2 regions of the Nitrosospira sp. TNL200 genome follow, and region 2 is predicted to be linked to the other one. Evidence: predicted binding sites of a transcription regulator. Region 2 holds the regulator's gene; the other holds the start of a gene.
The links. The regulator sigma-54, encoded in region 2, starts transcription at its own class of promoters, with help from an activator protein. The targets are predictions, from matches to a motif close to TGGCACNNTTCCTGCT.
Positions count from the first base shown of each region.

Region 1: the regulator sigma-54 is predicted to act here: its motif matches at 1,125-1,140, upstream of ACZ5CE_RS13735 (N-acyl amino acid synthase FeeM domain-containing protein).

Region 1 covers NZ_AP041003.1:3,043,408-3,059,686, forward strand. Annotated here, with positions in the region: gene prsT (XrtA/PEP-CTERM system TPR-repeat protein PrsT) at 1-153, shown strand, start outside; gene ACZ5CE_RS13725 (hypothetical protein) at 137-391, opposite strand; gene ACZ5CE_RS13730 (hypothetical protein) at 459-647, opposite strand; gene ACZ5CE_RS13735 (N-acyl amino acid synthase FeeM domain-containing protein) at 1,318-2,118, shown strand; gene ACZ5CE_RS13740 (class I SAM-dependent methyltransferase) at 2,256-3,134, opposite strand; gene ACZ5CE_RS13745 (PEP-CTERM sorting domain-containing protein) at 3,543-4,391, opposite strand; gene ACZ5CE_RS13750 (PEP-CTERM sorting domain-containing protein) at 4,677-5,516, opposite strand; gene ACZ5CE_RS13755 (SDR family oxidoreductase) at 5,759-6,880, opposite strand; gene ACZ5CE_RS13760 (AMP-dependent synthetase/ligase) at 6,877-8,712, opposite strand; gene ACZ5CE_RS13765 (adenine nucleotide alpha hydrolase family protein) at 8,763-9,833, opposite strand; gene ACZ5CE_RS13770 (ABC transporter permease) at 10,134-11,360, shown strand; gene ACZ5CE_RS13775 (ABC transporter permease) at 11,373-12,584, shown strand; gene ACZ5CE_RS13780 (DUF1302 family protein) at 12,640-14,040, opposite strand; gene ACZ5CE_RS13785 (ABC transporter ATP-binding protein) at 14,285-15,013, opposite strand; gene ACZ5CE_RS13790 (outer membrane lipoprotein-sorting protein) at 15,069-15,821, shown strand.
Region 2 covers NZ_AP041003.1:42,089-58,367, reverse strand. Annotated here, with positions in the region: tRNA gene ACZ5CE_RS00315 (tRNA-Gly) at 24-97, shown strand; gene ACZ5CE_RS00310 (ribbon-helix-helix domain-containing protein) at 253-372, shown strand; gene mutY (A/G-specific adenine glycosylase) at 483-1,610, shown strand; gene ACZ5CE_RS00300 (5-formyltetrahydrofolate cyclo-ligase) at 1,600-2,283, shown strand; gene ACZ5CE_RS00295 (flavin prenyltransferase UbiX) at 2,312-2,950, opposite strand; gene rapZ (RNase adapter RapZ) at 3,048-3,887, opposite strand; gene hprK (HPr(Ser) kinase/phosphatase) at 4,007-4,954, opposite strand; gene hpf (ribosome hibernation-promoting factor, HPF/YfiA family) at 5,081-5,410, opposite strand; gene ACZ5CE_RS00275 (RNA polymerase factor sigma-54) at 5,429-6,904, opposite strand; gene lptB (LPS export ABC transporter ATP-binding protein) at 6,954-7,676, opposite strand; gene lptA (lipopolysaccharide transport periplasmic protein LptA) at 7,708-8,220, opposite strand; gene lptC (LPS export ABC transporter periplasmic protein LptC) at 8,278-8,847, opposite strand; gene ACZ5CE_RS00255 (KdsC family phosphatase) at 8,844-9,368, opposite strand; gene ispH (4-hydroxy-3-methylbut-2-enyl diphosphate reductase) at 9,883-10,821, opposite strand; gene ACZ5CE_RS00245 (cobalamin-binding protein) at 11,019-11,933, opposite strand; gene ACZ5CE_RS00240 (3-deoxy-7-phosphoheptulonate synthase) at 12,109-13,227, opposite strand; gene ACZ5CE_RS00235 (hypothetical protein) at 13,331-13,465, opposite strand; gene miaA (tRNA (adenosine(37)-N6)-dimethylallyltransferase MiaA) at 13,555-14,553, shown strand; gene ACZ5CE_RS00225 (BON domain-containing protein) at 14,860-15,225, shown strand; gene ACZ5CE_RS00220 (acyl-CoA dehydrogenase) at 15,286-16,279, shown strand, end outside.

The sequences.
Region 1 (16,279 bases), 310 kb from region 2:
GAGACGGCAGAAATTCGTTATCATTTTGCCGCTGGACTGGCTAAATCGGGGGAAAAAACTCAAGCTCGTAAAGAACTTGAACGACTCCTGCGTAAGGGGGAGCAGTTTGCCAGTGTTAATGAGGCGCGGCTATTGCTTAAGCAAATACAGTAAGCAACGTTCGTCTCCAATGATTGGAGGCCCAAAGATCGAGCAATTGCTCCGAGAATTCGCTGCCGTTATCAACAAAATATACTGAGAAGAACTCAGGCCGGCCGCGAACTGGTTTAATGTAGCACCACATACTCGCTTCGCAAGCACTGACCCATTCCATCGCTAATGCTTCCTTGTTGAAGACGTCGACAATCGTCAGTGTACGGAACTTCATGCCGTTAGCGAGCTGGTCCGCCACAAATCCATCCTCTATGCTTCATTGGGTTTGGTCGGTTTGATCTTCGCTTGATGTGTTACGACCATCTTCACTTGGGTAGTTTCGAGCGAAACTGCAACTGCTTCAGCTCGCACCTGATCTCTGCGTACTTGCTTCTTCCAACCGGTAGAACATCTGTTCCGAGATCCCTACCTGACGGATCAGATTGCTCATGGCATTCCCAGTTCGCCTGCTTCAATACCACCACAATCTGCTCTGTTAAAAACCACTTCTTCATGGCAAACCCCTTGGTCAAGTTTGCCGAAAAACTCGCCTCCTTGCTGGTACTTGGATACAAAATTTCTAGCGGAGCAGTTCGTCCAACGTAACATAATGAAGATGAAGAGAATTTAATCGCTTGGCAGCCACCACCAGATCAATCCAAAAATTATAGCGGAATATCGCGAGCGAACACATGTGCTAGATGCTCTCATCAGTTCGAAGGGAATATTCAGCAGATCTTTGGAAGAAGTATCTTGTAATGGCATTCTGCGACAGACCTTGTGGATCTCCTAGATGTGCCTCTATGCGCTACGAATAAAGCTTCTCTTCACATCACGACTCCTTTCCCACGATTGTGGTGTCGCCAAAAGGCAACACCAAGGTATCTTTATATAACAGTAGGTTACATATTTATAGAAGAACAATTGCTTTATTCGGCGACAGCTTCCCATCCTTTTGTCGATTAACCATATGTTTTAAGGCATTAAAAATTTGGCATGAAACGTGCTTAATTGATTTCACCAAGTTCCAAGCCTTTGTACCTAGATCCTGTCTTATTCATCCACTCAATTGATCAGTCCGGGCAAATGCATATAAAGCTGTCTTCCAAAAAGCCACTGTTTAAAAAAGTTGCTCGCCCAAATCAATTTGGAACACTTTATTAACCAAATTCTCCGGGACATCCAATGCAACTAAATCACGAAAAGGCTCTTCCTCTTAGCAGAATTCCTGTGCCCCCATCTGCTGAAACAATTGAAACTCACTATACGTCGCCCCAAAAATCAAAGTCTCACATCGCTTTTAAGGGACTCTTGGATGAACTAAGTGATGAGGAATATCTTTTGAAATGTACTGATTATAATATCCGCCTTGTCGATTCACCCAGGCAACGGAGCAAAGCGGGCCTGCTAATCAAGCGAATGTATTCCTGGCGTGGCTACACTACCGATGACTCCGCAGTTATTCCGCATAACCCTCATCACCTTACGCTTGAGGCATCAAGGGAGCAGCAACTTTTTGGGACTTTAACACTCGGTATTGACTCCAAAAAAGGTCTGGCGGCTGATGAGCTTTATAAAGATGAGATAAATATTTTTCGCAAAAAGGGCCACAAAATCTGCGAAGTGTCAAAGCTCGCCATTGATCCACAGTTCGGTTCAAAAGAGTTGCTCGCTTCGCTGTTCCACCTCCTTTACATCTATGCCTACACCCTTCACAAGGTAAAAGACGCATTTATTGAAGTTAACCCCCGCCATGCAGCATTTTACAAGCGCATGCTCGGGTTTAAACAAGTTGGAGAGAAGCGCACTTGCCCGCGTGTCGACGCGCCGGCCGTCCTGCTGCACCTGGATCTGGATTATATGGATGCACAGATATCGTCGTTTGCGGGATCGTGCGGATTCAAGGAGAGATCGCTGTATTCATACTTTTTTCCCCGGCATAAGGAAAAAGAGATTCAGCGGAGATTCCAACGTTGCCTTAACTGAAATAAGTGGCTGTAAACCTTGACCTCCACAATTTAAAGTTAAGAAATAAAACACTATCCGATCTCCAGTGAGATCCTGCCTTTCCTCGGTGAGCAGCTGTTGTCGCCAAGAACAAGAATAAGTACGGTAGTGAACCGTCATTGAAACGGATCGCCGCGTAAGCCGCCCAAACGAAAAAAGCGGCGCAAATCGTCCAGGTCCCGCCGAAACGGTGCTGATAATTTTTCGCGGCGATTCCGGAAATCGGATTGAAGTTGTAAGTCGATAGCCCGATCAGGGGATTTGACGATGATCATAAATGGGGCAAGAAACGTCTGGTAAAAATTTGCCTGCCCGCCCAGTTCTTCCTGGATCAGTTTCTGATACTCCTTCGTACTGAACGCAGCTCGCAAAGAATACTCATAGTCCTGCACCACTTCCGGTGGCAGTGAAGCTTCATGCATGTGCGCAAAAAAACCCACGGATTCAAGTAATTTAAGTCTGCCAAAGTCGGCGAGATAGAGCCCGCCTCCCGGCTTTAGAATACGCCGCACCTCTTTGAAGCATGCGCGTAGATGATCAAAATCCGGCAGATGATGCAACGTCATCGTACTGATAACACCGTCAGCAAATTTGTCCGCATAGCTATCCAGTTGCGTGATATCTCCTCGCACGATTTCAACATTTGAAACCTTGCTTATCTGCAACAACTCGTGGGCACTCTGGATCATTTTTTCCGCAAGCTCCACTCCGACAAAGTGGGTTTCAGGATTCAACAGCGCAATCGGCACAAGCTGCGTAGCGGGTCCGCACCCGAGATCGATAACCTGCTGACGTCCGCGTATTGCCAACGTCGCATGAGCGGCATGGAACAGGCTGGAAACAGCCATGATTCCATCTTCGCGTCTTGCGGAATCGGCATATGCCGTGACCTGTTGGGCCCCGTCCATGACCATGGGCTCCGGCTGTCGCGGAAACCTTCGAGAGGTAAAGGCTTCCCTCATCATGATCTTCATCAGGCGGAGCGTATCTGGCATGCAGAGACCCAAATATAATTTCCAACGATATCCGCTATTGATCCTATACGAAGGAGAACGCAGGATTCAGCGGCAGGGTAAAGTAACAGCAACTATGATGCGGAACGGGCAAGCCGGGTGAATTCTAAACCAGTGAGAAGCTTAAGCGATGACAGATAAGACCACAAGGGTAAGTTGATATCGCGTAATACTTTCCTGACAGCATGAGCCTTACGATCAATAAGGATCAGAAGAGACTTACTGCAAATCAAGGCATTGTGGTATTTCGCCTTACTTGCCGCCTATTGAACTTTGAGATTTGATGCAGATGTTGCGCCAACTCATGCAATATACAAGAAAGAGCCGGGAGAGATCTCCCTCCCGGCCCTGACGAGATGTTTATAAAACGTTTATGAGACGTCTTTATATCTAGACGGATTTTTTCCAGCGACGGGTTGCGCCAAGACCCAGTAATCCCATTCCTATCAATGCCAGTGAAGCAGGTTCGGGAATTTGGTTAAAAGTCGTCGATTGTCCGTTATCCTGAAAATTAACCATCAATGTGCTTCCCGAGGAACCATCGAAGTTGAGAAAACGCGTCGAACCTGTTGTAATGGTAAAAAATTCAAGTCCAGCTCCGGCAAGGCTGCCCCCCGAACTGTTCAAGATATATGGATCACAGGAGGCGGCAGTACAATTAGCGCCGCCAATCAGACTATTTATCGTAATGTCGCCAATAAACGAGTTGGCTACCAACTGTATCCCCGATGCGCCACCGCTTTGGAATAGCAAATCCGTGATATGAGTATTGGTAATGTTATCAAAAAGTGCGATGGTACCTGAAGTAAATTGAATGTCAAACGGACCACCGGGAGTCACGTTATTGGGTCCGTTAATAGTGATAAGGTTAGGGTCAGTGGCCGTCACTGTACCGTTGAGATCAACTTCAAATCGATAATCGCCACCCAGAGCGACATTCGTCCCCCCGCCACCCAGGCTGCTGCTTTGCGTCAGCAATGTAAGCGTTTCGTGAAATGTGTCCCCAACATCAAGAGTGTTAGCGGCACCAGCTATGGCCAGGTTTGCATCTGCGGAGAAGAGCTGCGGGCTGCCAATCGTGTTCAATTTATCCAGGCTGATAAATGCACCTGTAGGATTCAGGTCTTTAAATTGAAGTGCGACGGCCTGCGCGTGCATGGGCGCCGTTGCAAAAAGCCCGGCAACCGCGGCTGCGACGCCTACCGATGATAATTTTTTTCTTGCAAGTGATTTGTCCATAATTCCACCTCCCTTAACTCAAAATTGATTAACCAACTTTTAATAATAGAAATAATACTATTGTGCTATCCACTGCTATCTACTGCTATCTGCTGCTCTCCACGATTATATCTAAGCACTATTCATGCCTGTTTCATAAACCACCGCTATTTCAATGACTTAATATTTTAAAGTCAGATAACAAAAACCACATTGTAAGAATTTTCGACATAAAACATAGGAACGAAAGTAAGCTTCAAAAAAGCAGGACCGGAAGACGTTCTTCTGGTCCTTGTGTTGCTCCAGCTAATCGGGCCTCGTTCTTCGGGATACACCGAAACCCAGCAGACCTACCCCTAATAGCGCCAACGAACCAGGCTCGGGTATAAAGGTCGTCGATTGTCCATTGTCCTGAAAATTAGCTATCAAGGTATGCGTTGCGAAGTCAGAGCCATTGAAACTTAGAAAACGGCTCGAGCCAGTGGTAATTGCGAAAAACTCGCTTTCAACTCCGGTAATGCTGCCCATGGCATTATTCCGGATATATGGATCGCAGTTGACACATCCCACGCCTCCCAACAGGGTGTTCAATGTTATGTCACCGATAAATGAGCCCGCGATCAGTTGGACGTTAGACGCGCCACCGCTCAAGAAAGTCAAATTTGCGATATGGTCGTTGGTGGCATTATTGAAAAGACCAATGGTGGCTGAATCAAATACGACGTCAAATTTAGATGTGGCGTCGCTGCTCACCGAATTATCCGCATTAAGCGTAATGGGAGTTCCAATGGCATTAGTGACGTGGCCCAGAATGGAGACATCGAATCTATAATCTCCGCCCAGACCGAATACTGTGCCGCCAGCCCCCAGACTGCTGCTGTTGGTCAGCAATGTGAGTGTTTCCGTAAAGCTATCGCCATTGTCGAGGACGTTATTCGCACCAAGGTTGGTCGATGCAAAGTATAATTGAGGACTGGCAATTGTGTTCAGTTTATCCAAGAGGATGAACGGCCCGGTTGCACCGCCGCTGAGATCTGACCAGTTAAGAGACGTAGCCTGGACCTGCACAGACGCCATTGTCAAAGTGCCCGCCACCATGGCTGCCCCGGCGGCAGCATATAGATTACCGAATAAATTCTTTTTCACGAATAGTTTCCCTTTGATTGATATCCAACATATGGTTATTTAAACCCTTTGGGAAATATTAAAACCTTTCCCTTGATTCAATCATAAGCAGAAACCGTGCCATATTATTATATTATTAAGTATCAATATGTTACGCAAGTCATGCTAGATAGCTTCGGCGCATGTGTAAGATTTAGGACAAAAGGTCACCGTAGCGGGAGAACGCCGGCATGTATCCGTAGAGTCGTATTTGAGAGGATTTTTTAACGCTTGTAGCTTCGGTTCAGGTAATAGTCCAATACTGGATCCAGAAAAGCATCTGCTTGCGGAATGAAGAGGCCGGCGGGTTCAAGCAACTGACGAGTCCGTTCGTTTGCGAATATCTGATCTTCGGATAGATAATCAAGAAAGATGGGCAGGGTAGCCAAGGCCCGTTTTAACCGCTTTGAAGCAATAGGTGCGGCCAGCCGGGTAATAATATCAAGCCAGGCAGTTGGCAATGTTTTCTGCGCAGGGGCAGACAGACCATATTCACGAAATTTTTTCAGGGCTATTGATCTCAACCGATCAAGGGGCACTGCTCCATCAGAGCCTGCGCAAAGATGCAGGATCTGGCCAGTGGTGCGCGAACTGGAACTCGACCAAATGATCGCCTTGGCCACATAATCGGCAGGCACAAGGTCCACATGATTATGAGTAAGATCTGGAAGCAGCCCCCAGGTACGGCGGCCTGCGATAAATTCGACCAGATGGTAAAAGATTTGAAAATGTGGAATGCGCCCATCGCGGCTATTACCGACTATCATACTGGGTCGATGAACCGTCACAGGCAGGCAGGCCTTTGCCTGATGCTCCATGGCTGCCTCGGCTTCCGATTTTGCCTGTTCATAAGTATTATGAAAACTCCGAGGCTCATTTATCCATCTCTCGGGAAGCGGTCCCTCCCAGCGGCCACCCACTCCTACCGTACTGACCATTTCCACTTTCTGAAGAATTCCATTTTTCCGGCATAGATGGGCAAGCTGCATGACATTGTCCGCCGCACCCACGGCGGCATGGCGTGCAATGTCGAGCGGAAGATTCATCCGGACAATTGCCGCACTATGGATGATATGAGTCACCGATGCTCCGAGCCTCGCGTAATCCGCGGGGTCGAGTCCGAATTCCAGCATCTCGGTATTGCCGCGAATGGGTTCGATCCGCAACCTCGCCATGCCCGAATCGACCTCAAGGTATGTCATTAGCTGCTCGACCCGCTTTTGAAGGGCGGCAGCGTCCTCGGCACGAATCAGCAGAACAAGCCGATGTGAGGAAAACATCAGGAGTTCCCGGACGATTGCGCTACCCAGAACGCCGGTAGCGCCAGTAATGAAATATGTGCTCATGCAATAATGATGACGAACCTGGGATCCGAACGGGTTCCGGTTGACCGGCGTTTTTTTTGAGTTTCAGCGACTGCCATTTGAAGACATTGGAAATGAGGGAAAAAACGCTCAATAATTATCCCGTGCCGAAGTTTCAGATTGACGGTGAGCTCGCCACCTTCAATTGAGAAGGGGTTGCATGTGGCGATCACCCCGACCGGGCGCTGATAAGCCGGAAGAGCAGACAAAGCCGCGGTGAGATCGGCGCGTAATGTCTCCTCGAATATCCTCTGAAAGTCCTCATCTTCCAGATGCTCACTCGAATAATCGTTTCCTGTCGCAGCGCGCATGAATCTTGATTTGTCTATGCTAAGAATGGACGCGATCTCGCCTGAGCCCAGCTGGAAGACGACACTATGCATAATGTAGCTAACACGCCGGAGCTGCTCCTCCACACGCATGGGAGATATCCACTTCCCTCCGGAGGTCTTAAAAGCCTCGGATTTTCTTCCCACAAGCGAAAGAAACCCTTCTTCATCGAGACTACCAAAATCTCCAGTGGGCCAATAACCTTCCGCCGTGAATCGTCCGGCCCCGGACGCATGCCAGTACCCATTAAACACGCCTGGACCGCTAACCAGAATTTCGCCATCGGGCGCGAGACGAACCTGATTCGGAGAAAGCGGCCTGCCGACGGTACCGGGTTTTCTTGACGAAATCCGATTGGTTGCTATCGGTACAATATTCTCGCTTACGCCGTAAGCTTCAAGCACAGGCAACCCGATACCTTCAAACCACTCAAGCAACCAAATAGGCATTGCGGCAGAGCCACTGACGAAATAACGCAATCGTCCACCAAACACTGCACGCATCCTCCTCAATATCAGCTTGTCAGCAAGTTGCCAGGAGATCGTGGTAACAATGCTTCTCTGTTCTCCAGAAATTTTTGCTAGGGCGTGTTCATATCCCGTGCGTATAGCCCAGCGAATCAGCTGGGGTATCGGCCGTGCACGTTTCTCGATATGCCCGGCGATCCCGGCCTGCATGCGTTCAAATACCCGCGGTACTCCGATCAGAATGTGTGGCTGGACATTACCGAGATGATCCATGAGCTCCCGTGGGTCACTCAAGATATAGCTGGTTGCACCTCGGGAGATGGCAAAGAAGTTGATAACCCGCTGGAAGAGATTTGCCAGGGGAAGCCAGCAGAGCAAAATGATGCCCTCCTCAATATCGTCGAAAGCGCTGAGGATTGAATCGATTGCGGTGCATACCTGCTCATGGGAAAATACTATTGCCTTGGGAGGCCCTGTCGTTCCAGATGAAAAAACGATCGCCGCTGCATCCCCCGGATCAGAACCCGGAAATGTATTTCTGAATTCGGTATCATGGTTCGCCGCAAAAATATCCTGGATACCGCGTTCCGATGCGTCCTGTGGATTTTCCTCAAAAATGACGATTAGCTTGACTCGACTGCGAATTTCCTGCGGTATTCTTGCGAGCGTAGCGAGGTTCTGGACAAATAACGCGGTAGGGTCAAGGTGATTGATGACCTGCTCGAGCTGATCGGCCGGGTAACCCGGATCAATGCCTGCGACCGCCGCGCCGGCAATAAAAGACCCCATCTGCGCGTATTCCCAATTGAGCGAAGTGGGCGCCAGAATTCCAATGCGATCACCTTTGCCGATACCCGCTTCAATCAAAGCAGCGCCAACCCTACCTGCCTTCTGCGCAAACTGCTGCCAGCTTACAGGTTGCCAATTCTTGTCCGAATCAAGAATGAAAAACGCAGATGCCGCTGGAGACGCCGCGCAGCGCGCCTCCAGCAAACCGGGTACTGTCCTTTGGCTCATGGTGACATCATCGTTTATGCCATCACCCTTCTCAGGTGTTTCTCGTTACGTTATCCGATCTTCGGATCGTAGGCCCCAAGAGGTTGTGTTATTTGAAGATCATTGTCTTCCAATCCCAGCCATCGCATCTGATGGGTAACATTGCGTCCAAGAAACAAGCGGCGGCGAATGATAAAATTAATAATCGGCGTCATAATGTTCCAGTATGAGCGACTCGCTTTTCCATGCCGAATCAGAGCTGAAAATTCGGGTGTATAGGGGTTATAGCCGAAGTGCTTGATATCGGAGTACATCAGAAGCCAGTTGATGGGATAATTGCTGTGGATAGGATTCCCGTGAGCGCGCCGCTTTACAAGCCCTAAATCATGAACCTGGTGAATCATTGCATCCTGATCATAATCCCATGCATGCAGAGGTGCGACATAACGGGGAAATGGTGTGCCGGCCGGATAACGCTTGGGATTCCAGAAGCGAATCAGCTCCTCCTCGCTGAAGGTACTTGACTCGCGCAGGCCCGGTGGCGTCCAGTCGGCCTCGCAAATGAGCTGGCGCGAGAATTCAAACTCCATGCGCTCCGGTTCCGGCTGCCCAGGAGAATATCCGGCAAGGACAAGAGGAATGCTCTTTTCAGTTGCGACGGTTAATGCATCACCTTCGAATAGCGGCGCGTAAACATACGAAACCGTATAAACTGCGCCGCGCTTCTCCTGATTCATCAGCAGGAATCTAAAGAGTTTGCGATAAAATCTTGCTGACGGGCGGTATACCAAATGATCGATGTCAAGCTTTTCGATTGTTCTGCGGATATTTGCCCATGCGACGTCCGGTATATTGATATCTGTCGTGAACGCGAGTACATTTAAACCATATTCCACCTTGAGGCGATAAAGCAGATATAAACTGTCTTTTCCTCCGCTCAGGCAGACGAGTGCATCGTATGGGCCTTTCCCCCGGCATTCATTCAGTATTTTTTCCAGCTCTTCCCGGCGATCCAAGCGCAGTTTGTCAAGTTCGTTCCCGTCCTCGGGAACATGTTGCCTACATAAAGCACAAATACCGGTAGCGTCCAGATCAGCGCCCGGCACATTGTCGGGGAGCAGGCAGAGCTTGCAGCGATGCATGAAGAATCTTCCCAGGGTTTACTAGACCCTTAAAGGTTGGAATTTACACCTACGTCCAGCAGACTGTAAAATTTTTCGACATTATCATGAAGGTATTATATACATCCCACTCTGAAATCGGGAAAAGTACACTCTATCGCGAAACCAGAATTATTCTTTATGAAACGTAACCTCGATCCGAGAAATAGCAACAGTAAACTGTTCTTGTTTTCGCAGGCGAGCGTCCGTTCGGTTAGATATGCTATGTACTCCGTTTCTGCGCTTGGAGGCGGATGGTGGACAACAGGGAAGAGCTAACGAGTGAAAGCCTTCTGGTTCCCTTTTTCTCTGGGGTTTCGCAATATTACACGCAATAAACGTCGCAGCGCTATTGCGACCTGCGCTGTTGGGTTTGGGATTGCTGCCCTGCTTCTCGCAAGTGGCTTTATGGAATGGATGCTTAGAGAATTTCAGGAAACCACGATTAAATCCCAACTTGGTCATCTGCAAATCGTGCGCCCCGGTTATCATGATGCAGGGAAGGCCAACCCCTTCGCCTTCCTGTTGCCGGATATCGTTCCCGAACTAATAACAGACAAATTGGAGCAAATCAGAGTAGTTGCTCCTCGCCTTTCGTTTAGCGGCCTGGTCAGTTATAAAGAATCGACGCTTTCTTTTATAGGTGACGGCGTTAGCCCCCAAGAACAATTGGCTTTTGGAAATGCCTTGCAGATTTCGGAAGGTCAGAATCTCTCAATCGATGACTCGACAGGAATCATAATGGGGGAGGGACTTGCGCGCAATCTGGGCGTAAACGTTGGAGACAGCGTAATACTGCTGGCAAGTACTGCGTCCAGAGGAATCAATGCGGTCGAGGTAACGATTCGCGGCCTCTTTACTACGGTCACCAAATCTTATGATGATTCCGCTTTGCGAATCCCCATTGAAACCGCTCGCCAATTGTTGCGAACCAAGGGTTCTCACATATGGGTGGTGCTTCTGGATGACACCGGTCAAACCGATATCGTACGCTCTGCACTGCAAAACATGCTGCCTATGGACAAGTTTGAGATTGTGCCATGGTACAGGCTATCGGACTTCTACAACAAGACCGTAGCTCTATTTACCAAACAGATCCATGGAATCAAACTCATCATTGCTTTGATCATCCTTCTCAGTATTTCCAATACGATGACAACGAATGTCAGGTTGCGAATTGGAGAAATTGGAACCTCTCTTGCGCTCGGCGTGAAGCGCGGAAGTATCGTCCGCCTATTCCTGAGCGAGGGTATTCTACTCGGCTGTTTTGGCGGACTACTTGGATTGGCAGTGGGATTGCTATTGGCTGGCGTGATTTCAAGTATTGGCATTCCGATGCCCCCTCCCCCCGGAATGGCACGAGGTTATACAGGAGAAATTCTGGTCACCTGGCACACAGTGCTGGAATCTCTGGGGCTCGCAGTCTCCACGACTTTGCTCGCAAGTATTTACCCTGCCTGGAAGGCCTCAAGAATGCCGATTGTGGCAGCATTGCGCCATAATCGGTAGCTGGTGGGAAACATGCTCAAACTTGCTCTCCGCAATGTTTTTCGCCAAAGGACGCATACCATCATGACTTTGGGGGCCATTATATGCGGTGTAGCGGGATTGATCCTTGCGAGTGGCTGGGTAAACGATATCTTCGTTAAACTTGCGGAAGCACTGATTCATTCACAGTCCGGTCATATGCAGATCTACAAAAAAGGCTACTACGCTGCCGGGTCACGAACACCGGAGAAATACCTGATCACTGCGCCCAACGCTATCGAACAACAAATTATAAGCACTCCAGGGGTCGACAATGTGATGGCACGACTCAATTTTGCAGGATTACTCAATAACGGACGTAGCGATCTGCCAATAAACGGTGAAGGAGTGGAGCCTGGACAAGAAAACAAGCTGGGCAGCTTTGTTTCAATCGTAGCTGGACGCCAGCTAACCGACAAGGATACTTTCGGTATTATATTGGGGTATGGCGTAGCTCAAGGGCTGCAATTAAAACCCGGAGATCATGTAATGTTGCTGGCAAACACACTCGACGGCGCGCTGAACAGCATGGAGTTTGAGGTAATCGGAGTATTTCAGAGCTTCTTCAACGACTACGATGCGCGTGCCGTAAGAATTCCCCTTGCTGCAGCCCAGGAACTACTTGGAACCCAAGGCGCAAATGCGCTAGTTGTCTTGCTTAAAGACACCAATGGCACGAACGGCATTGCTGCCCAGCTAAACGAGCAATTTCGGCCCGCGGGATTGGAGGTAAAAACTTGGGTGGAGCTAAATGATTACTACGAAAAGACCGTCGAACTCTATAGACACCAGTTTGGTGCTCTACAATTGATCATTCTCGTCATGGTACTGCTGAGTGTCGCGAGCACCGTAAATACAGGTGTTTTTGAACGGGTGGGGGAATTTGGTACAATGATGGCGCTGGGTAATCGCGGTCAACAGATATTCTGGTTGATCATGACCGAAAGCGCGTTGCTTGGGATAATTGGCAGTAGCCTCGGACTCGGACTCGGCATAGCACTCGCGCTTGCCATCTCTGCCATTGGTATTCCCATGCCGCCACCCCCTACAGCCAGCCTCGGATATATAGGCCACATCCAAATCATGCCTTCCGCTCTGCTAACATCCTTTGCTATTGGTTTTGGTGCGTCAGTTCTCGCGGCTATCCTTCCGGCAAGGCACGTTTCCCATACGCCCGTGATCGAGGCGCTCAGGCAGAATTTCTGATTGCCGGCGCCGTATCACGACTGGATTTCAGTCTTTTTCTGTTTTTCTGAAGAACTCAAAACGAATAGCGCAACTCTGTATAAACACGGTCATTGTGGTCGAAACGGCCAAACAAACCCGGGGTTTTTCCCCCAAAAACGTCTGCCCCCACAGCCCAGCGCCAGTTCCTCTGGAAATTCCAGGATAGCCGTGGCCGGAACATCCAGTCGCTGCGATTGAAGCTATGGATGAGCAGGGATTGCGCTTCCAGATTCCGCCAGACTTTGCCTGCTAGCAATACACTGCCTCCGCTCTCCACCGCGTCCGAAAAACTATCCCGGTCATATGAAAAAAAAACCCGCTGAAAAAATTGCACATTCAAGCGGGTTTCGGCGGGCAAACTAAAATCGAGCCCTAACGCGTAATCGAGAGTGTTTTGCCTGACCAACCCATTCGCCGCGGAGGGCCGCGTGACATTAAAACTACGCCCGTCCGTATAGACCAGTTCACCCTTGAACACAATCGAACCAAAATCCTTTGTAACAGTTGCACCAGCCTGATCGATCTTGTCATGCCGTGGCTGAAAAACCAGCGGTTCGGCCGGCCCGCTAACCCGATAGAATGTGGAGGAAGCGTCCAGGCTGTGGTAATAGAATGCTGTCATATCCCAGCCGCTCTTCAGTTGAGATAAGCGAAATCCGTAGTTGGAATTACCAATATTGCGCCCGGAGCGGTCTTCACCCAGGAAACTGGCTGTTCCTCGCAATGGACCAGGATAAAAATCCGCACCAGGCTTACCAATCTCATCAAGGGTTGGAACCGGTATCCATAATATCTCGGCATGCGTATCATTTTTGGAATACTCGGCGCGCATCGCCCATTGCGGTATTCGCAATATGTCGAACGCCGGCAAGATAAACTCGCGCAAATCCTTTGCCGACACAACGTCGGCAAAAAACAGCCCGACCATTTCCCCCCAGATGACATGCTGACGACCAAGACGGAAGTCAAAATTTCCGGCGGAAACATCCAGATAATTTTCCCTCACAAAAAACTGGGCGCGCTGATTCTGGCGAACCGCCTCTGGATAAAAATTGGATACGTCATAGGCGGCGTCATAGTCAAACCGCCCGCTGACTTTCCATTTTATGTGTTCGTTGATCTGGCCGGTACGCGACAACTCAGTCCGAAGCTTTGCCTTGGAAAAATGTTCGGGGCTACTATAGTTGTCGGCAAGTTCCAGTTGCGAAAAACCTCTCCATCCCGTTATCAACTGCTTCCATATGGGAGTAGATGGCGACATCTTAGCCGACGGTTCCATATCGCCGAACAGCGATTCGAGAGAAGCGGCATCGCTTTCCTTTATGGTTTCAGGAGCTTCCTCCTCCTTGATAAAGGAACTGACGGGGAGCGGCGAAAGGGAAAAAGACAGAGATGAATAGGGTAAAAACAGCAGTTCGCCATCAATTACATTCACATTCGGCGAGGCGAGAGGCTTCGATGGTCTTGTTCCACTTTTATCTGGAAAACCGGACAGGGATAATGACAAGGGCAAAAATAGAGGCGCCTCATGATCATGGTCCATAGAGGCCCCGAGGGCCGGCGTATGAAGTAAAGCTGAAGCGTCTCGCCCTGAATCTGGGCGAGCCTGGGCGAAGGCCAGGGCGCTTACCGGCAACACCATCGATGCCGTGAAAAACGAAAGACATCCCCACTTGAGCCTAGGCACTACCTGTTCCGCGCGGATCAGCCAATCTTTCGTGACCTCTCACATTCTCTCCCGTGATCTGCCCATCTTCGATACGCACCAGGCGGTCGGCCATTTCCATAACGCGGGCGTCATGCGTTGAAAAAACAAAAGTCGTCTTGAAATTGCCATTGATCTCCTTCATCAATTGCAGGATGCCGTCGCCCGTCTTATGATCAAGATTCGCCGTTGGCTCATCGGCCAGTATAATTCTTGGGTGTGTCGCAAGCGCGCGTGCAATGGCCACCCGCTGCCTCTGCCCGCCGCTGAGCTGGTTAGGCCGATGCCGGGCAAATTTCGACAGACCTACAATGGATAGATATTTAGAAATGCGTTCTCGGCGCTCTGTCGCACCTATCTCCTTAAGCTGCAGCAGTGGATACTCCACGTTTTCCTCAGCTGAAAGGACAGGAAACAAATTGAATGTTTGAAATATAAAACCAATGGTTCGCGCCCTGAGGTCGGCAAGTTCATCAGGTGTGCGTCCAGCAGTATCCTGCCCATTGATAAATATCTTTCCAGCCGATGGGGTATCGATGCACCCGATGAGATTGAGTAATGTAGATTTTCCGCTCCCGGATGGGCCAGCAATCGCAGCGAAAGCGCTCTCTTCAATATTCAATGAAATATCTTTGAGTGCTTGGACCTTCTGCTCACCCAAGATGTAGTCTTTGAAAACATGATCGAGGCGTACAATATTCATAGGGATGGACTCAAAACGCAACTTTGGAAAAGCGCATGCATACACAGGAGCTAAAATGCAAAAAACCTTTTTGCAACATATAGCTGCATTATTTTTACTATTGGGTTCCGCTGTGTCGCTCGCGTCAAATGACAATGAGCTCGCACGAAGCATATTGGAGAAATCAGACCAGATACGCTTTCCGCGCGAGAGCTTTCAGGTAGATGTCACCATCGATACGATCTCGCCTGATCAGCCCGTGGACGTTCACAAGTATCGCGTTCTATCCAGAGGTAATGAAAATAGCATCGTAATGACCACGGAGCCGGCTTCGGAACGAGGGCAGATATTGCTGATGAAAGGACGCGATCTCTGGATATTCGTGCCCAGTGTTTCACAGCCTGTACGCCTTTCATTGTCCCAGCGGCTTACAGGTCAGGTAGCAAACGGCGACCTGGCACGAGCAAACTTTAGCGGTGACTACAATCCCACAATTTTACGAACCGATACTATTGACGGCGAAAATTATTGGGTACTTGAACTTAATGGGGTGGACCGGAGTGTCACTTATCATAAAGTCTTATATTGGGTACAGCAATCGAATTTCTGGCCATACCGGGCAGAGTTTTATTCGGTGTCCGATCGCCTCCTTAAAACCAGCCGCTACGAGAATTTCCAGATGATGCTCGGCAAGCAACGGCCTACCCGCCTAATCATGGAAGATGCGCTCCGCAAGGGTGAGCAATCTGTACTGGAGTATTCAACAATGAAGCTGAAAGATCTTCCTGAAAAAGTCTTTACCAAGGATTATTTGAAGAAGCTTGAATAACTGGACTGATCGGAAAAGAGATCTGGAAATACCCGCCACAGCGGTCTTACAGATAAGCTTTGTTTATCTCTTTTCATGCAAATTCTTCTCTTTCAAGGATATATTTTGCTAAAAATGAAATCACTGCAGCTAAGTTCTTGCGAGGCGACGTTATCGAATCATGGGGCTAAAGTACCCTGTCGCTGACACAGCATGCCGGATAAAAGTACTGCCTCATGAAGCCAGAATAAACACCATTCGCTCCTCCAGCATTTTTACTCGGACGAGTGTTTGAGATTTGCTGCTGCTACGAGCTGCCTTTACCTTAGGCTGTGATTGTGAAATCATCAGCCATGATGCTCCTCCCGGCAGCTCTCTTCATTTGCCGGTTCGTGCAGAGCTAGCAGATGATTTTTGATCGCCAAGACAGCACTTCGGAAGCGATAAAAGCCCTCAAAGGGAATAGCTCATCGGCAATG
Region 2 (16,279 bases):
CGTTGTATAATCTTCCCCGCCTTGCGGGTGTAGCTCAATGGCAGAGCAGAAGCTTCCCAAGCTTACGACGAGGGTTCGATTCCCTTCACCCGCTCCAGTCATCAGTCCATCGAGTTCTTTACCAGTTTCTTCTGGTAACCAGTCCGCTTTACCGGGCCGTAATTAACACCGGCACCATGCCTTCATCAAACATTTCCTTAACCCTTGCTATTGGAAGTAAACTTTACTACTGCTCTTGTCAAGGAGAGTTCCATGGCAAATGTCGAGAAAGTAAGTATCGCGCTGACTGCGGAAATGGCGATGATGATGCGCCAAGCAGTGGAAAGCGCGGAGTATGCCTCGGCGAGCGAGGTGGTGCGGGAAGCTGCGTGACTGGAAGGTTTGCAGGGCGATCAAATCATCATTAAACTGAGACGACAATGGGATGCGGGTGTTGCCAGCGATCCCGCGACAGACTGCAATGAAGCCTTCTCCCGCGCGATATGAGCATACCTGAGTTCGCCACCAAACTGATAGATTGGCACGGACTCCACGGCCGTAAGAACCTTCCATGGCAGAACACGCGCGACCCCTATGCTATCTGGATTTCGGAAATCATGCTGCAGCAGACGCAGGTGTCGACGGTCATTCCCTATTACGCGCGGTTCCTGCAACGCTATCCGGATATCGGCGCACTGGCGGCCGCGTCTCTCGACGATGTGCTGGCGCAGTGGAGCGGTCTTGGTTATTACTCCCGTGGAAGAAATCTGCACAAGGCTGCGTGCCGGATCGTCGAAGGTCACGGAGGGAAGTTTCCAGATAAAGCCGATGCCATACAGGGGCTTCCGGGCGTGGGACGTTCCACCGCCGCGGCCATTGCCGTATTTGCTTACGGAAAACGCCATGCGATACTCGATGGGAACGTCAAACGCATCCTGGCGCGATACTTCGGGATGGATGGTTACCCCGGGGTGAAAACGAACGAGCGGCGCCTGTGGCAAAAGGCAGAGGAACTTCTGCCGGACTCGGTAGGCGCGGGAATGGGCAGTCATATCGAGGTTTATACGCAGGCGTTGATGGATCTGGGCGCCACCGTCTGCACGCGTGCCCGGCCGAAGTGCGCGGTATGCCCCCTGCGGGAGGATTGCCTGGCTTTCCGCGAATCCCGTGTACGGGAACTCCCCATGCGCAGACCGGGAAAGAAGCTTCCGGAAAGGGAAACTTCCTTGCTGATATTGATCAGGCAAGGAAAAATCCTGCTTGAAAAGCGCTTGCCTGCCGGAGTCTGGGCGAGTTTATGGTGCTTCCCGGAAATGCCGGGTGACGAAGATACGCATGCGTATTGCAGGCGCCGTTTCAGCATGAAAGTCAGACTTCTACCACCCATGGACGAATTTCATCATACCTTCACTCACTTCAGGCTGAAAATCCGGCCCTTGCCGCTTCAGGTCGTCTCCCTCTCGCCAGAAATCGCGGAAGGGGATGCGGGAGTAAAATGGTTCACGCCGGATGAGGCACTCGGCGCCGCAATTCCTGCGCCGGTAAGAAAGCTGTTTGCAAGAATCGACGACTCCAGGACGGGATCCCGCATGTTGTGGCACTCTTCGTACTCTTTGGAACATGCGAAATAGCGGTCAGTCGTTCTATATTGGAACGGATGGACGGTTCGGCAAGGTAATGGATAACTGGCGGGAGTGGAGAAAGCAGCGCCGCGCCGAGTTGATGGCGCTGAGAGAAGCCGTGTCGGAGGATGACTATTATCGCTGGAACACTGCCATCACAGAATCGCTGAGATGCGGCTTTCCATGGTTACGAAGCGTTGCGGTAGGATTTTGCTGGCCCCATCGCGGAGAATATGATCCCCGTCCGATGATGGATTTTATCCTTCGGCATGGTGCTATCGTTGCGTTGCCGGAAGTAACTAGGAAGAATGAGCCATTGAAATTTCGCCAGTGGTGGCACGAAGCCCCAATGAAAACGGGTGCTTATGGCATCCCTGTTCCCGATAATACTCCCCTGGTTTCCGTGGGAGCAATGGTCATACCGATGGTCGGGTTCGATCAAAGGGGCTTCCGCCTGGGCTATGGGAGCGGTTATTTTGACCGTACGCTGGCTTCCAGCGTACCGCGGCCGGTGGCGATCGGCGTAGCATTCGAAATAGCACGGCTGGCGGACTTGCATGCACAGCCGCACGATATTCCAATGGACTTTGTCGTGACTGAAGCCGGCATATATCGGACCGCAGGAAACAGCCTTGCTCCAGTTTCCGCCGAGGAATGCGCCGCGGCGAATTACCGGAATTAGAAGCAGCCACCATCCCACCGGTACGGAATCAATCCTTTCCGGTTCGGCTTGCCTGATTGTCCTCGCCCCACCGAGGTGCAAGGGAATGGCTTACCCCGAGATGATCCAGTATCCGCGCCACTATAAAATCGACTATATCCTGCACGGTTGCCGGCTGGTTATAAAATCCCGGGTTTGCCGGCAGGATCACCGCCCCATTACGCGCAAGCCGCAACATGTTTTCAAGGTGGATTGCGGAAAACGGCGTCTCGCGGGGGACCAGGATCAGCTTGCGGTTTTCCTTCAGCGTGACGTCCGCCGCGCGCTCTATCAATCTTTGGCTCAATCCGGCGGCAATGGCGGCAAGCGTACCCATGGTACAGGGGCAAACCACCATCGCATCCGGTGGATTGGAACCCGAGGCAACGGGAGCAAACCACTCCTCCCGCCCGAAAACCCGAAGCTGTCCTTCCGCAGCATTGAACCGCTCGCGAAATAGTTGTTCCGCCTCGCGGGGACGGGACGGCAGCACCAGCTGCAATTCCTGGTGGGCGACAATCTGCGCCGCCTGCGAATAAAGCAGGTAAACGCGATGTCCGCCCGCCAGCAGCAGTTCCAGCAAACGCAGGCCATAAAGCATGCCTGATGCGCCGGTATAAGCCAATGTGATGGTTTTACGCGCCTCCATTCAACAAGCCGATCGCATAGTAGTCATTCCGTCACATAGTCATTAAAATTCCTGCTGGCGCTCTTTAAGGAAGAACTGTAGCCCGCTCGACTTGCAGCTATTGATTGAGCTCCCGATGACGCACCAGCACCTGGTTACTCCCCCCGAAATGGCGCGCCAAGCGTTCCGCGAAGTAGACCGAGCGGTGCCTTCCCCCGGTGCAGCCAATAGCCACGGTCAGATAATTCCGGTTATCACGGATGAAGCACGGCAGCCAGTCGTCGACAAAGCGTCTGATGTCCCCGTACATTCGATTCGCATCGGGCACGGCATCGAGAAACTGGACTACAGCGTGGTCTTTTCCGGTGAGCGGCCGCAACGCGGCCTCATAATGGGGATTAGGCAGGCATCGAACATCGAATACCATGTCCGAATCCAGCGGAATGCCATGCTTGAAACCAAAAGACTGAAAAAAAAGCGTGAGGCACGCGTGATCGAGACCGACGAAATCCCTGACCCACGCCCGCAGAGTGCTCGGACTCAGATCGCTGGTATCGATACGGTTGGCAAGATCGTGTATTTCGACCAGCATTTCCCGTTCCGCCTGTATGCATTCAGGCAAAGTTGAATGCGCGTCGCTGAGCGGATGGCGGCGGCGGGTTTCGGAAAACCGCTTTACCAGCGTCTCGGTTTTAGCCTCAAGGAATAGCAGATGCACATCCATACCCTTGTGTTTCAAATCAGCCAATTGCTGCGGCAACAACGGCAGTGTCTCGCGGCTGCGGGCATCGATGCTGACGGCCGTTCGCTGATGGCCGGACTCCTTCAAGTAAAGGGTAACCTCGCTCAGCAGGCTGGCGGGAAGATTGTCCACGCAATAATAGCCGCTATCCTCAAGAACGGTAAGCGCGATGCTTTTACCGGATCCTGCCAGGCCGCTGATGACAATCAATCGCATGCTACCGGCTCGGGGGTGAGAGGGTTTGCGGCGAATGGTTCACGTTCTTGCCTTGCACGATCATACAGCGAAGCTTCCCGCTTGCGCTGAACCCGTTCAGAGGTTTTATCTTTCCAGTGCTATTCCAGTTTCCCATTCTCCATCTCATCCTGATGCCGGGTAAGAAATTCCTGGGCGCTATCGATGCCTCGCAACTGCAGCACATAATTACGAACCGCGGCTTCCACCAACACGGCCAGATTGCGGCCGGCGGCTACGGGAATGATGACTTTACGAACATTGACATCGAGAATACTCTCGCTGACATCATTGATCGGTAATCGTTCCAGGGAGCTCAAATCAGCGCTGCTCGGTTTTTGAAGATGGACGATGAGCTTCATGTTCTTCTTGCGGCGCACTGCGGTCTCGCCAAAGATGGTGCGAATATTCAGCATGCCCAATCCACGCACCTCAAGGAAATCGCGCAGCATGGGCGGGCAACATCCTTCCAGGGTTTCCGGCGCGATCCGGTAGAGCTCGACCACATCGTCCGCCACCAGGCCGTGCCCGCGGCTCACCAGTTCAAGGGCCAATTCGCTTTTGCCTACGCCACTATCGCCGGTAATCATCACCCCCAATCCCAGTACGTCCAGCAGGACGCCATGCCGATTGGTGGAGGGAGCGAGGACGCGTCCCAAATAGGGGCGCAGCAGCCAGATTACTTCCAGGCTGGAAAGAGGGGAACAGAAAAGAGGAATGGCAGCCGAATTCGCCAGCGCCTCTATGGAAGCTGGCATGGCGGCTCCGCCGGTGATGATGAAACACCATAACCGGCTCCCAGCAAGGCGCTGCATGTGCTGTTCCAGAGAAGCGGGAGCAAGGCCGTTGAGATAATTGACTTCCGTATCACCCAATACCTGTATCCAGTTCGGATGAATGAAATTAAGATGTCCGATTACGCCCTGCGTGGATTTCGCGATATCCTCATCGTCGAGATATTTTTCTCCGCCGTCCTGGCCCGCAAGCCAGATCAATCCCAGCTTCTGCCGCTTATCCTCGAAGAACTGCGAAATTTTGATTTGCGACATTCAATATCCGTCAGGAAAAGCAATCCGGTTCAAGAAACGGGGCTAAGCGAACAGATAACAGCAATGGAGCATGCGTGCGATCCACGAATCAACGTATCTCCTCTGCTCGCCTGCCCGCAACAAGGATTATTCGGGCGTATTCACATCCTGGTTCTTCAGCGCGCCGTTGCGATAACTCGCGTTCTTTTCCTTATGCTTCAGTATTTGCCGATCCAGCTTGTCCACCAGGCTATCGATGGAAGCATACATATCAGCGCCATCGGTTTCGACAAAAATATCCTTCCCGCGCACATGCACGTTTGCCTCGGCCTTTTGCTTGAGCTTTTCCACCGAGAGAATCACAGTGACATCAATAACATGATCAAAATGACGGGTGATCTTGCTCAGCTTTGAAGTGACGTAGTCACGCATGGCCGGAGTTATTTCCACGTGATGACCGGTAAGGTTAAGATTCATTATGCCTCCTGGCTTGGATTAAAAAGATTTACGAAGATTGACGGGAGGAATCTGAATGGATTCCCGGTATTTTGCGACAGTCCTGCGGGCAACCACAATGCCCTGCTGCGCCAGAATTTCAGAGATCTTGGTATCGCTCAGCGGTTTTTTGGAATTCTCCGAACTGATCATCTGCTTGATCAGAGCTCTGATTGCCGTGGCGGAACACGCGCCGCCGGTATCCGTCCCCACATGGCTGCTGAAAAAATACTTCAATTCGAATATGCCGCGCGGCGTGTGCATGAATTTCTGCGTCGTCACACGCGATATCGTGGATTCATGCAGATCAAGAGAATCCGCGATTTCCCGCAGCACCATGGGGCGCATCGCCACTGCTCCGTGATCAAAGAATTGCCGCTGGCGCTCAACCACCGCTGCAGAAACCTTGAGGATGGTGGAGAAGCGCTGATGCACATTTTTGATCAGCCATTTCGCCTCGTGCAATTGTCCGGATAGCCTGCGGGCCGAGTCATCGGGGCTCCGTTTCAGGATATCAGCATAAAGCCGGTTGATCTTCAGCCGCGGCATGGCTTCCGGATTGAGGCTCGCTGTCCAGTTACCGCTGACCTTCGTGACAATCACGTCCGGGATGATGTAGCGCGCCACCGCAGAACTGAAGGTCGTGCCCGGCCGCGGATTCAGCCGGACGATCATCTGCTGGATGGAACGCAGGCACTCATCATCGCAATGCAGCAACTTCTTGATGGTGCAGAAATCCCTGGATGCCAGGCTTTCGAGATGTTTGTTCACCAGAAGCAGCGCCTGATCCCGATAGGGCGTGTCTTCCGGCAGAACACGCAGCTGCATGACCAGGCACTCCTTCAGATTGCGGGCTCCTATACCGGGCGGATCCAGATGTTGCAGGTATTCGAGCGCGATGCGCAGGTCGTCAATGCCTATCCCGAGCTCTGGCGGCAGCAAGCCCGCTAGCTCTTCCAGATCCTGCACGAGGTATCCGTCGTCATTCAGGCTGTCGATCAACAATCCGACTATTCTGCGGTCTCGTTCCGGAATCTGGCTGAGACTGAGTTGCGAGAGAAGGTGTTCGCGCAAATTAGGCGGTTCCGCCGCCTGCTGCGGATACTCTCGCTCCTCATCATCATCCCGGTAGTTGCGCGCGGCCCCTTCGTCGTTGAACCAGTCCTGCTCATCTGTCAGGCTATTCTTGGCTTCTGCATCAACGCCACCAGCAAGCATCTTTGCCTCGGCATCATCCTGGATTTCAGGTAATGCAGAGGAAAGCGACTCGGTCTGATCGTGGAGTGACAAGCTCCGGTATTCGGCGCTCTCCCCACCGGAAACATCCTCCAGCTCCAGAAGCGGATTTTCCTGGACTATCCGCTCGATTTCCTGGCCCAGCTCGACCGTCGAGAGTTGCAGCAACCGGATCGACTCTTGCAGCTGCGGAGTAAGCGTCAAGTGCTGCGTCAGCTTAAACTGGAGAGTAGGTTTCATAAGCATGGAAAAACAATGTTCTGACCAGATCCCTGCGAATCGACTTCTTTCAAAGCCGGAAATGTTCCCCCAGATATACTTTTCTCACATTTTCATTATAAATAATTTCATCAGGCCTGCCGCTCGCCAGTACCGCGCCGTCGCTGATGATGTATGCCCGGTCACAGATACCCAACGTTTCCCGAACGTTATGGTCGGTAATGAGCACTCCGATCTCCCGCTCCCTGAGGAACTGTATAATTTTCTGGATATCCAGGACCGCGATAGGATCGACACCCGCAAAAGGCTCATCCAGCAGAATGAAACGCGGACTGGTCGCCAATGCCCGCGCAATTTCGACGCGTCGGCGCTCCCCTCCCGACAAGCTGATGCCAGGGTTGTTCCTTATATGGCTGATATGCAGATCATGCAGGAGCTCTTCAAGATGCTGCTGTATTTCATCGGCGGAATAACTCTTCAGTTCGAGCACTGCCCGTATATTATCGGCCACGGAAAGCCGCCGGAAAATCGATGCTTCCTGCGGCAGATAACTCAAGCCCAGGTGAGCGCGCTCGTGCATCGGCATCTGGCTTAAATCGCGCCCATCCAGAAAAATGCTGCCGCCATCCACCGGCACCAACCCTACAATCATGTAGAAGCACGTCGTCTTGCCTGCGCCATTAGGGCCGAGCAGGCCGACCACTTCGCCACTCGTCACTGACAGGGACGCATCCCGCACAACAGTGCGGGATTTGTAGCGCTTCTTCAAACCATCAGCCCTGAGCTCGCTCATCTCTGCCTGAATCAATGCGGCCAGACTGATTTTATTGGTCTTCGGTGTTTGATTTCTGTTCCTTTCTTTTAGGTTGAATGACGGCCCTTACCCTCCCCTCCGATTGAACCGGGGTGCTTGCGCTTGCTTCGCCGCGACCATTTACCTGAAAGAATTCGCTGACCGCGTCGTAGGAAATATACTCCCCATGCACCTCGTCGTGGCCTCGCCTTAATCTCGCCTTCTTGAAAAGCTGCACCTTGTCAGCCTTGCCATCATATTCCATGCGTTCGCTCCAACCTTCGACATACTCGTCCATTCCATCGCGCTTCTGCCGAAAACTGGCAAGATTTCCAAATGCGGTAGCATATTGAAAACCATTGGCGTCTTCCTTGACGATCATCTTGTCAGCCCGGATGGTAAGCGTTCCCTGAACGAGAACGACGTTTCCCATGAAAGTCGCAAGCTTGTTGGCATCCTGCACCGTGGCCTTATCGGCTTCGAGATGTACTGGCTTGTCGCGATCGGCTCTTTCCGCCCAGGCGATCCCCGTGGATGAGATCAAAAACCATGATATCAATATGGATATTATAGCCGGCATCATGTGATTCCAATAGCGAATCTAGCGCCCTTGCTTCTGCACGACTTTTACCTGGGACAACAGCTGGGTAGTCTGCGTGCGGTTGTTCATTTCCATTCCAACCGCATTAATCACGGCATTCTTCTCCGTTATGACTACCGGCTTATCGGTTTTTGCAATATCCTTCTCCGGAACAAGATGCAGCAAGCTAGTGGTCATGGTAGTCTCTCCCCGACCCTTGCCCCCATTTCGCAGCACCATCACATTGCCCGTCAGGTAAACGTCCTCACCCTTGCTGGACATCTTCGCATGGTCCGCATTTATCTGTATCGCCGGCTTGTCGGATGCAACATCAATGAAACGGGGGTTTTCCATGCTTATGCTATTATCATCCGGAAAATGCTTCATGCTTTTTGCAAAAAGCTGATGCCGAACCAGGCCATCAACGCTCATACGGATGATCGAGAAGTCTTCGATCATGTAATCGGGCAGATGTGTGCCGTCATTTTGCGATGAAGAAGGCGGCCTTGCGGACTCACTCAGCCAGAAAGGCAATGCCAGCAGAGAAGCAAGCAAAATGAGGGGAAGACGCGAAAACAACCAGCCTTTCACCTGAGATACGTCTCCAGATGAGCCTCCAGCGTATTTTGTGCCTGCATTATTATTTCGCAAACCTCGCGCACTGCTCCACGTCCGCCCTCAGAGCGGGTAATATAATGCGCATGCTTTTTTACCAGCGGGGGCGCGGCAGGAACGGTAATGGCAAGGCCGCAGCGTAGCAGGACCGGCAAATCGATCAAGTCGTCACCCATGTATGCGCAAGCCGCGCCATCCAGATGGAGCTTTTCCAATAATGATTCAAACGCCGGGAGTTTTTGTTTTGCTCCTTGATACACCAGGGTAACACCCCAATCCTTGGCTTTCAAATCCACGCAGGTAGATTGCCGACCGGTAAGAATAGCGATGCCTACCCCGGTCGACTTGAGCATCTTTATGCCATGGCCATCCTGGCTATTGAATGCCTTGATCTCTTCTCCGGTGTCCGTAAGATAAAGGCTTCCGTCCGTCAGGACGCCATCGACATCAAATATGATTGCCCGGATATTCCTGGCTTTTTCCAATATATGTTGCATGTGATTTACAACGGTTGCGCCCATCAATTTGGCAGATTGAGAAACAAGCCGCCACAAAAAAATCCGCATATCCCGCACAAGGCTTCATATTTCGGCAGTTGTCCTTTGCGCCTCATTTCCATGAATGACAGGGAAATTGCAATACACCCGGAGAGCCTTTATTCAAGGCGAGAACGCCCAATACATCCAGCTCGTCTGATGCGTTCAAACCGAAAGCCCGGGCATCGGCGCTTTCGGATATCCCGGTACAAAACGTTTCAGAGGAATATGCTCTGGCTTACGCCAATTTTCCGCCAACGATGCGGAATGGCTGCAAGATGACACAAGCGCGGGCGAAAATCGAGAAATTATAACAGAAATAGTGCCTTGATTATATTGAGAAGGGGCTGGAATAGCGTAGCCAGTTCACGGAAGCTTCATCAGCGCCAATAAATTCCGTTATCGCAGAGATACGAAAATTACCAAAGGAAGTACTGTGAGAATTTGTTCGGCGCTTCCTTAAGATGAAAATGAATCAATTCTTGGGCAGCGGAAAAACCACTGACTCGACTACGCCACTGAGTTCCTCCACCACCACCTCCCTGTGCCCCGCCGCTATTTGCCTGAGCCGCGAGATAACTTCCTGCACCAGCACTTCGGGAGCCGATGCACCGGCCGTGATGCCTATCCGGTTTTTATCTTCAAGCCATTTTTCCTGCAATTGCTCCGCACGGTCTATCATGTACGCGTCTACCCCGGCATTTCTCGCGACTTCACATAAGCGGTTGGAGTTGGAGCTGTTCGGCGAACCGACAACAATCACCAGATCGCACTGCTTCACCATCATTTTGACCGCATCCTGACGATTCTGCGTGGCATAGCATATATCGTCCTTCTTGGGACCGGTAATCTTGGGGAAACGCCTCTTCAATGCCTTGATTACACGGGTGGCATCATCCACCGAAAGCGTGGTCTGGGTAACATACGCCAGATGCGTGGGGTCCTCTACCTGCAGGCTGTCCACATCCTCTTCTGTTTCCACCAGATACATCTGCGGACCATCCCCTTCGGCCTGGCCCATGGTCCCTTCCACCTCGGGATGGCCCTGGTGGCCGATCATGATGATCTCTCTTCCCTGCTCGCGCATTTTCGCGACTTCAATATGAACTTTCGTCACCAACGGACAAGTCGCATCAAAAACCTTGAACTGCTGCGCCTCGGCTTCCCGCCTCACCTCATGCGAAACTCCATGGGCGCTGAATATCAGAATGCTGCCCACCGGAACTTCATCAAGGTTTTCGACAAATACCGCGCCCTTCTTCTCAAGATTTTCCACCACGAAACGGTTGTGCACCACTTCATGGCGAACGTAAATGGGAGCGCCATGTATTGCCAATGCCCGCTCGACGATTTCAATGGCGCGATCGACCCCGGCACAGAAGCCTCTGGGGTTTGCAAGCAACACTTTCATCATTGGCCGTTCTCCATAAGAACCACGTTCATTGGTCATGTTTGCTACACTGATGTCGCTAACGGTCATGGCTGTTCGCATCCCTTGTGCATGAGTATGGATAGGTGTATGGACGGATAATACAGGTAACCCCGTTATTTTAAAGCATTCATGTATTTCCTCAAGACGCTTTTTTGCGTCCACCGGAAACTCCAGTTCCATTACATAGGATCAATCCCGCTCCGGATGGCGAAACGCACTTTGTCCAGTTCCTCGCAAACCTTGCGTGCCGCCTGCAGTATGCGCGGCGTCTGGCGGTGTATGAGATCGGGGTGTATGAAAATCACATCGCTGTCCTCCATTGCGCTCCCGCCAATCCGCCCATCCAATCGAATTTCCCGTCCGTCAAATCGGGGCGAGATACTGCTCACGATTGCCCGCGGATGAACTTCGAGCAGGTTCTCCATGCCTATTACGGGCGTTAATGCCGGCGCGGAGGCAAACATGTTGACGCCTCCGCAAATGCTTATGATATCGCTGATGATATGATTCCCGTTTACTGTCATGAGCGGATGGCGCCAGATCAACTGAACCATCCTGACCTTTTCCCGGCCTGCATAGCTGTCCCGGATGGTCCGCAATTCATTTTCATAAGCACGCGCGGCTGATTCTGCCTGCGTCGACGTTCCCGCCCACTGCCCTATCAGCCGCAACAACCGCGGCACGTCTTCCAGTCTGCTCGCTTCGGTAGCCGCCACGTTCATCCCCAACCTTTCCAGCCTTCGGATATCCACAGCTGTGCTACCGCTGCGCCAGGCGATCACAAGATCGGGCTCGAGCGCAACAATTCTTTCGAGATCCAGGCTGGACGCATCCCCGATGCGGGGAATCGATTTAACGGCATAGGGATAATCACTATAAAGGTCCGCGCCGACCAGCTTATCGCCGGCACCAGCGGCGTATACCAGTTCAGTGATACTGGGCGAGAGCGAGATGATGCGGCGGGAGAAATGGCTCAGGCGTACATGATGGCCACGGTCATCAGTCAGGCTGGGTGGCGGCGTCTCCTCGACACCCGGCCTGGCCCCGGCCACACCGCTGGTCCAGGCCCATAATAAAGCCGGGATGACGCACAAGCTTACTAGTTTGCCAAGCCACATGTGTACTGGAATGCCACGTCAAAGAGGCTATGACCTTGCTCAAGTCGGGAAATTTCCTCTCCCTCTTCAAAATATTCCGGGATTCGAATGAATGTGGCGGGAATCGGGGAAATACGATGGACGCCAACGAAGATTTATTCAGCGCGCTTTCTTAAATATCCTGGTAGCGCTTCGCCAGTGCAACACGCTGCTCGTAAGCCTCCCGGGCAATGCGCACATCTTCCAGAAACAGGGGAAGCTCCTTGAGCAGGAGGGCTTGCGGACCATCGACGAGCGCTTTGTTCGGAACCGGATGAAAATCCACCAGCACCATGTTTGCGCCAGCTATCACTCCCTGGACCGTTGCATGCATGATATCGGGAATTCCATCGGGCGATGATGCACGCAGCCCGACAGAATGGGAAGGATCCACGCAAACCGGCATGCGGGTCAGCCTTTTGACTACGGGTACGTGGGCAAAATCGACAAAATTGCGGTGAGGATCTCCCATGTTGGTCTTCATGCCGCGAAGGCCGAAAACGACTTTCCGGTTTCCTTCCGAAGCCAGGTATTCGGCAGCGTTGAGCGACTCATCGAGCGTTATTCCGAAGCCACGCTTGATAAGCACCGGAAAATCCTGCTGGCGCCCAACGATTTTCAGCAACTCGAAGTTCTGCGTGTTGCGCGTGCCGATCTGCAGCATGACGCCTGTGACGTTGCCTGTCCGGTACAGCGCATCGCAGATCTCTTCGACGTGGGATTCATGGGTGATCTCCATGGCAATCACCTTGATGCCATATTTGCCGGCCAGCTCGAATACATAAGGCAGGCAGGCCTTGCCATGTCCCTGGAAGGAATAGGGGCTGGTGCGGGGCTTGTAGGCTCCCATGCGCGTGCATACCTGGCCATTGTCACGCAATGCCTGCATCATCAATTCGACATGCTCGAGTGTATCCACCGCGCACAAGCCGGCGAAAACGTTGAGCGTATCCTGTCCGAACCGTACTCCGTTGTAGTCGAAATGCGTAGGCCGGTGGTCGTCCTTGTGGCGGCCGAGGACGCGATATTCTTCCGAAATCCGGACCACCTGCTCGACACAAGGCAGGCTCTGCATATCTTCGACCGGCAACGCCTTGGTGTTGCCGATCAAATACACTTCGGTGAGCGTCTGCTCGCTGCCAACTTCAGTATGAACACGAGTTGATATTCCGGGCAGATTGGCGAGATGCACCAGCAACTGCTTATATTCTGGGCTGTCCGCCCGCGTATCCGGGTTAAGTACAAGAATCATGAAGTAGTGTGGGCGTGGAACAACGGGACGCGCTGCAGGCGCGCGGGAACCGGGGAATTCTACCCGAAAAACCAAGTCCTTGCCATTCGAACGAATATCGCGTTTAATGACTCCGGGGAAGGAATGCGCGAAAGGCGACAACCAGCGAGGATTTGTTCAGCTTCCCTAACTCATGGCGCATGCAGCATTCGTCGCTCGCCGCTTCGTGCGAGGTCAGGTCGAAAACGGGCATCGACATGCCCGCTTCCCGCCACATTGCTGTAAAGCGAAAGAGTGAGACTAACCGCGCAAATAAAAAGATAAGTCACATTCTGCCCCGTGCCTTCCATGACCGCTCAAATCCCAGAATGCGGAAGCCAGGATCATGCCGCCCCGCCTCCCGCAATTTTATTGATGGGTCCGACCGCAAGCGGGAAAAGCAGAATTGCTCTGGACATAGCCAAATATTTCCCAGTGGAAATCATCAGCGTCGATTCGGCACAGGTTTATCGGCATATGGATGTCGGTACCGCGAAACCCAGCCAGGAAGCCAGGGCGTCGGTGCCGCACCATCTCGTCGATCTGATCGAACCGCATCAACGGTACTCTGCGGCACAATTTCTGCATGATGCCCTGGCGGCTCTGCGCGAAATTACGGAACGGGGAAACATCCCGCTGCTGGTTGGCGGAACCATGCTCTACTTCCGGACGCTGATCGAAGGTCTTTCGGAGCTGCCCGCCGCGGACGGCATCGTGCGGACGATGATCGAAGACAGGGCCAAGACGCGTGGGTGGCCTGAAATTCATGCAGATTTGTTGCAATTCGATCCGGCCAGCGCCGCGCGGATCAAGCCAACCGATAGCCAGCGAATCCAGCGTGCTCTTGAAGTATATTATCTGACCGGCAAGCCGATGTCGGAAATTTTCAAGAAGTCTCGCGCTTCCGGTATTCCTTATCGCGCCATTTCCATTGCGCTGGTTCCTGGCGATCGCGGCGTTCTGCATCAGCGCATCGCGCAGCGCTTCGAAGACATGCTCGAACTCGGATTGATTGATGAAGTTCGGGCAATCCGTGATAAATTTCGCATTACCGGCGAAAGCCCGTCGATGCGTTGCGTCGGTTACCGCCAGATCTGGATGCATCTGGAAAAAAAAATGGATATCGCGGAAACGCGGCAAAAAGCACTGGCTGCCACCCGGCAATTGGCAAAACGGCAATTGACCTGGTTGCGCTCGATGCGGCATGTGCAGGAGTTCGATTGCCTCGCGGAAGATCTTCCGGACCAGGTGCGAAGGCATCTCATGGAAGCAGGCTTGCAATCGCCGGGGACATCGAAAGTTTCATGATCGCAGTTATATATTTTTTCAATAGCTGGTTTATTAAGGAGCCTCTGAATAAGTCCTTGTGGAAACGCGTTGCGGTAAAATCGGGATGATTGCAAGGCGCAGCACGTTGGTCGTAACCGAAACCACGATGCCAGGGAATGCAACGCAGCGGTCCTCAAGCGGGGATCGGGCGGCGGCGGGGGATGCCAGACCGCGCCAAAGTATACATGGGCGCCTATTAGGCCGATTTTGTGCAGCCTGCATGGAACCATGAGGATTTGTTCAGAAGCTTTTTAAGGAATCTCTGAACAGGGAAAAGGAAAGAACATGAAAGGCAGAAACAGATTAGTTATCGCCGCCATGGCGCTTGCGGTATTTGCAGGCGCAATCTCCATCCCCGGCTGTACCCGGCATGAGGACAAGGTGCATGAATCCTGGGTCGCCCCTCCCGAGAAAGAAGCGGTGGATGATGCTACGCTGGTCAGCGCCCTGCGGGAAGCCTTGCGGTCCGACCCGGATGTCAAAAATCTGGATGTAAGGGTTGAAGCTCATAACGGCGAAGTAATGCTCAGCGGCATTGCAGACAATCAGACGCAAATCGACCGCGTAGCCATGCTCGCATGGATGATGGAAGGTATCAAGAAAGTGGATAACAAAATGGGGTTGCGCAATGGGGCCGCTGCGCAGAATTGAACTGCTGAACAGGCCGTGGCAGCTGATGCCGTCACCACTCAATTTTTCGGGAAAATCAACTTGATTACGTCACTACTCCTCACGCTGGGCATAATCCTCGGCGTTATTCTTTTCGTTCCCTCGATACGGCGCCGTCTCATTTCGGATCGGGTGCTGAAGATTTTTCGCCACAAGCTGCCGCAGCTTTCGCAAACCGAGCGGGAGGCGCTCGATGCCGGAACGGTATGGTGGGAAGGAGATCTGTTCAGCGGCAAGCCGAACTGGCATAAGCTGCTGTCATTCCCCAAGCCGACCCTGAGTCAGGAAGAAATGGATTTTCTCACGGGACCCGTCGAGCAATTGTGCGGAATGCTGGATGAATGGCACATCACCCGGGAATTGCATGATCTGCCGCCAGACGTATGGCAGTTCATCAGGGACAACGGCTTTTTCGGCATGATCATCCCCAAACATTATGGCGGACTGGGGTTTTCGGCGCTGGCGCATTCCGAAGTGGTGATGAAGATCAGTTCGCGAAGCGGCACCGCCGCCGTGTCGGTAATGGTGCCCAACTCGCTGGGTCCGGCGGAACTGCTATTGCAGTATGGCACCGAAGAGCAGAGAAACCGCTATCTCCCACGCCTGGCCAAAGGACTCGAAGTCCCGTGTTTTGCCCTTACCGGTCCGGACGCAGGATCGGATGCGGGCGCGATCCCGGATTCGGGGATTGTCTGCTCCGGCGAATTCAATGGGGAGAAAGAGGTGCTGGGCATGAAGGTGACCTGGGAGAAACGCTATATCACCCTGGGACCGGTAGCAACGCTTCTTGGCCTCGCCTTCAAACTATACGACCCCGACAGGCTGTTGGGTGGCGAAAAAGATCTGGGCATTACCCTCGCACTGATTCCCACGAATACGCCGGGCGTCAATATCGGCCGCCGGCATTTTCCGCTGGATGCCGCTTTTCAGAATGGCCCCACCTCGGGGACAGATGTATTCATTCCAATGGAATGGATAATCGGGGGACGCGATGGAGTAGGCCGAGGCTGGCGCATGCTGATGAACTGCCTCGTGG